DNA from 2 places in the Priestia sp. SB1 genome. Region 2 is predicted to be linked to the other one. Evidence: riboswitches for the same ligand, from Rfam matches in the RefSeq annotation. Region 2 holds a riboswitch; the other holds the start of a gene.
What was found. Region 2 has a riboswitch for preQ1 ahead of WKH56_RS31375 (QueT transporter family protein). Riboswitches for the same ligand answer to the same signal wherever they lie in the genome.

Region 1 (2,412 bases), on a different contig from region 2:
TTCCCCTTGAATCGTTGGGCCGAATATTTCAAGTACTGGAATTGTATTAGCCACGTTTTTTCACCTTCTTTGGGCGGTAAATTACGTAACTTGTCGGCGTTTCCCGCACGAATACTTGTACACAAGAAGGCTTATTTGGTAGTGTGTCTAGATATTCTTGAACCAACTCATAAATTTTACGAGCAACAACTTCAGTTGTAGGAAAATCATTTGGATTTTCTTCGTTAAAAATAGAATGATCGTTCAATAATGTATGATCAAATTGACCAGAAACAATTTTTTTCAATAGCGCAAAGTTTACTAAAAAGCCCGCTTCGTCTAATGTATCTCCGGCAACAGTTAAATTTACAAAATACGTATGTCCATGGACTTGACGGCATTTTCCTGCTTCTGTATGAGGAACAAAATGTGCCGCAGCAAACTGCATATCTTTGTTCAATTCATATTCATAGTCATGAAAGACTTGAGGATACATTTGTTGCAGCATTATTTTTCTCCTCCTTCTTTTGTTTGCAAGTATTGATCTAACCCGCGTTTTCGCAATTGACATGCGGGACATTCGCCGCACCCATCAGCAACAATACCGTTGTAGCACGTTAATGTTTTTTCACGCACATATTCAAGCGCTCCTAGCTCATCCGCTAACGCCCACGTTTCTGCTTTATCAATCCACATAAGCGGCGTATGAATCACAAACTCGAAGTCCATTGATAAATTAAGCGTGACGTTTAACGATTTCACAAATACGTCTCGACAGTCTGGATATCCCGAAAAATCAGTTTCACAAACGCCTGTTACGATATGACGGCCTCCGCTGTTTTTAGCCAGTACGGCAGCAAATGATAAAAATAACAGATTGCGGCCATCCACAAACGTTGTAGGCAACTCTCCTTCTTTTTGCTCAATTTCAATATCATCTCGTGTTAAGGCATTTGGTGCTAATTGATTTAAAAGTGACATATCTAGGACGGTATGCTTCACACCTAAATCAGCTGCGATAGCTTTTGCTACCTCTATCTCTTGACTATGACGCTGACCGTATTGAAAAGTAACCGTTTCTACTTCTTTAAAGTTTTTCAAAGCCCAAAATAGACATGTTGTACTATCTTGACCTCCGCTAAATACAACAATAGCTTTTTCATTTTTCATCATTATTGTTCGTCTCCTTTTTGATTGAAATCAAAAGAAGAAGAAACTTTATTGAACCGTTCGTTCCCTTTGTGACTAATTTTATAACACAAAAAAGAGACTGCTCTTTTCCAGCAATCTCCCTAAAAAGCAACTAAGATACACGTCCTCGCCAGCATACACGTCAAAAAGACGTGTTGATAGAAAAGCACGTGAAAGAAGACACGCTAAAACCGTGTCTTTTGTCATCAACGATGATCTTAGTTTTTTATAGAGGGAGTTTTCGAACCTCTCCCGTACATATACAAACGTGTACGGCGTTTCTTCTTGAATTGTCATCGTATACTATACCACATACGTATAAATAATGCTATGTTTGTTGGCTTCTATCACCTTTAGCTGTCTTATTTCTCTTTCTATAAGAAAGCGCAATAAATAACAACGGAAAACAGACGCTTAGTACAAATAAATAAAACGGCCAGTAATATTTTTCAAAATAATTGAAGTATGCTGTATTTGGAATAATGTAATACGCCACGCCTGTAATGATTAGACCTAAAGGAAAGCTCAAAAAATTGCGCACCCGTAAATTACATAATTGAGCGATACTTAACTGAATAGCATAGAACACAATGACAACTTTAAAAAAGATAGATAACATCCAAATAATAGCTACTAATACTTCAACATGCTGTATCGTTGCACCTAACGAAATCATTTTTCCTAATAAATAAACTGGGTAGCTGTGCATTGATGCAATATTCGCGCCAAGAGCTAATATACAAGCCGCAACTGCAATCGTAATCGTCAAGCCCGATGCCACAGTGCCGATAACAATCATTCTTTTTACCTTTTTGCCACCTTTTATATGAGGCGTAATCATTAGCACAAAAATCAATTCCATAAACGGATTTCCTAAGAAATACGTGGTTCCTAACACTAAATCATCCATGCGGAATTCAAACAAAGGGTAAAGACGATCCAGTTTCATCTGAGGAATATTTAACGAAATTAACAATAAAAAAGGGACGACGATCCACGGTAAAAAGATTTCCGCTGTTCTCGCTATCACTTCAATGCCTAGATACCCTCCGTATATAACCGCTAAAATCACAAGAGCATGGATCCACGTAGGCAGCGTTTCAGGGACAATTTGCGTCGTCATAAATGTACTGATATCTCGAAGGGAAAACGTAGATTGAATGAACATAAAAAAAATGTAAATAAGAGACATACACGCTCCGGCGTAAGGACCTAGCGCTTTTTTAGCTATTTCAATGAACG
Region 2 (2,412 bases):
GCTACCCAAGAAAACGATGAAACTAATGATAAATAGTCCATATCTCTTCAATAAAATCTCCCCCTTGATTTATATACGATTTCACGCTTCATAAGTTCCATTATTTAACAGATCCATGTGTTATTCTCGCTTCAAAGATCCTCCAAAAGAAAATTGATGGTAGTCATCGATCTTATTCCAATATCCTATGCACTTTACGTCAGGCTCATCAATAGCTAACGCTTCTTTATTAATTCCTTTATAAGGAAGAAATGCAGTCAACTTTACCTTTTGTTTTGGCTTAATATTTAACTTATTGCCTTCTGCTAACACCTTAAATTTATTTTCAGAATAACCGTTTTTTATTTTTAGTGGATACGATAAAAATACGTCGTTTTGTTTGATGGTCAAATCGCTCTTGTTTACGAATTCCAATTCATACGAAATCCCTTGCTTCATCTTTTGTTCTTTGATGACGTTAATATGGATCTTTTCTAGTTCTCTTAAAGGAACGTTGTCTTCTTCTTTTGAACACCCGGCAAATAAGATAGCTAACACTAATAAAACAAGAATTCCTAACTTTCTATTCAAAAAATAATCCCCTCTCTCGTAACAAAGATTATTTTACAATTATAACTCAAAAAAGTTATTTAATGGTAAAAATACACAATTAAAAAAGCAAACCTTGTCGGTCTGCTTTTTTAATTGCTACGCATAGGTAATGTGTTGTTGTGCGAAAAACTTTTCGATAAGGAGTTTGCCAACTATATGTATATCGTAACAAAAGAAAAAAGAACGCGCTGTGAGATTTGTCACTTCTTCTTTCAAAATAATCTAATTGAATACTCGCTATTGCGTTACGCAAAAAGAGCAGAACGCAATAGCGACCTGCTCTTTTTACATGCTAGATATGGGTAATTTGTCCATGCGTGAAAAGCTCTTCAATAATAAGGGGTTTATCACTACACTTATAGAATAACAAAGAAAAAAAGATGCGGCTGTGAGATTTATCACAGCCACATCTTTTTATCCAACTAGCTTATTAAATTGTACACGTTTATTAATTGCCGCCATAATTGGTGCTCCAACAAGCATAACCACAAACTCACCAACAGCTGTTGTTAACCATGTAAAGAAAAATGGTAAATCAAATGCTAGGTGCAGTTCAAACGCAATAATAAACATCGTAAACGTAAACACAAGTGTATTAATAAGCATACGAGCCCACATATTTTTAATATAGCGCATAGAAAAAATGGTAATGAGTAATGATAGTACAGATTGTCCTACCCCAAACACCAGATCATAAGCGACCATTGGTGAAAAAAACAAATTCGTCAGAAATACCCCTAGTACAATGCCGTACACGTACTTTTTATTAAATACAATCAAATGATTGAACATTTCTGATATACGAAATTGGATATTGGTGAAGCCAAACGGCTGAATTAACATGCTAACAGCAATATACATAGCTGCTAAAAGACCGTTGACGCAAAGTGTTCTTATATTCATCTTACTATTCTCTCCTTAGTTTTTTAACGTGGGATGGTTACGAACCACGTAAACACTCAAAGAATCATACAGCAAGCTTAAGCTTTCGTCAATCTAGCTGTTTGCAAACTACTGCTGCTTTCATGTCTTCCATATTGACTGCTCTTTTTTCTTACTTTTCTTTATTATAAAATAGAAGACGTATCCGTATACATAGGTGACATAAAGTAGTTAACCCTTTTGATTTGAAATACGAAAGGATTTGTAGCGATGTTAGATAATACAGATAAGCGCATACTAGAAGAGCTATCAAAAAATGGACGTATGAAGATGAAAGAATTAGGAGAAAAAGTGCATTTAACCGGACAAGCCGCTTCTGCTAGAGTATTAAAGTTAGAAGATGAAGGCATTATCAAAGGCTATACAATTAACATTGATGAACGAAAACTTGGCTACACCGTCCATGCATTTTTAAATATCTATACGCAGAGCATTCATCACCACCCCTACCTTACATTTGTAGAAAGTCAGAAGAAGTACGTCATCAACAACTTTAAAATCAGCGGCGATGGCTGCTACTTACTAGAATGTAAATTTCATTCGAATGAAGAATTAAATGATTTTTTGACAGAGCTAAATCAGCATGTGAATTACAAACTTTCAATCGTCATTAACAAATAAATTTTTTAAAAAAATAAAGGTATATTAATTTATGAAAATGGCAATTCTAATAACGTATTCCCCCTATTCCAATAAATTTGAAAATCCTTTGCGCCGTCGCAAAGGATTCTTTTTTATACAGGAAACCGCCTTCTATTTTTTGAAAAGTTGAACATCTCTCATAGCGTTGACATAGCGATCAGAGGTTTATATAATCGGTGACATCGAAGCATAGAAAAGCCGGATCAAGACCTATACAAGTATCGTAATTCTTCGTCT

Region 1: it holds a riboswitch for preQ1, as region 2 does, so the genes downstream of both, queC (7-cyano-7-deazaguanine synthase QueC) here and WKH56_RS31375 (QueT transporter family protein) in region 2, are expected to answer to the same signal.

Annotation. Positions count from the first base shown of each region.
Region 1 covers NZ_JBBJSS010000003.1:224,886-227,297, forward strand. Annotated here, with positions in the region: gene queE (7-carboxy-7-deazaguanine synthase QueE) at 1-54, opposite strand, end outside; gene queD (6-carboxytetrahydropterin synthase QueD) at 47-487, opposite strand; gene queC (7-cyano-7-deazaguanine synthase QueC) at 487-1,152, opposite strand; PreQ1 riboswitch class I at 1,383-1,426, opposite strand; gene WKH56_RS11785 (GerAB/ArcD/ProY family transporter) at 1,499-2,412, opposite strand, start outside.
Region 2 covers NZ_JBBJSS010000012.1:26,263-28,674, reverse strand. Annotated here, with positions in the region: gene WKH56_RS31385 (hypothetical protein) at 1-51, opposite strand, end outside; gene WKH56_RS31380 (hypothetical protein) at 121-570, opposite strand; gene WKH56_RS31375 (QueT transporter family protein) at 1,006-1,494, opposite strand; PreQ1 riboswitch class I at 1,504-1,548, opposite strand; gene WKH56_RS31370 (Lrp/AsnC family transcriptional regulator) at 1,744-2,154, shown strand.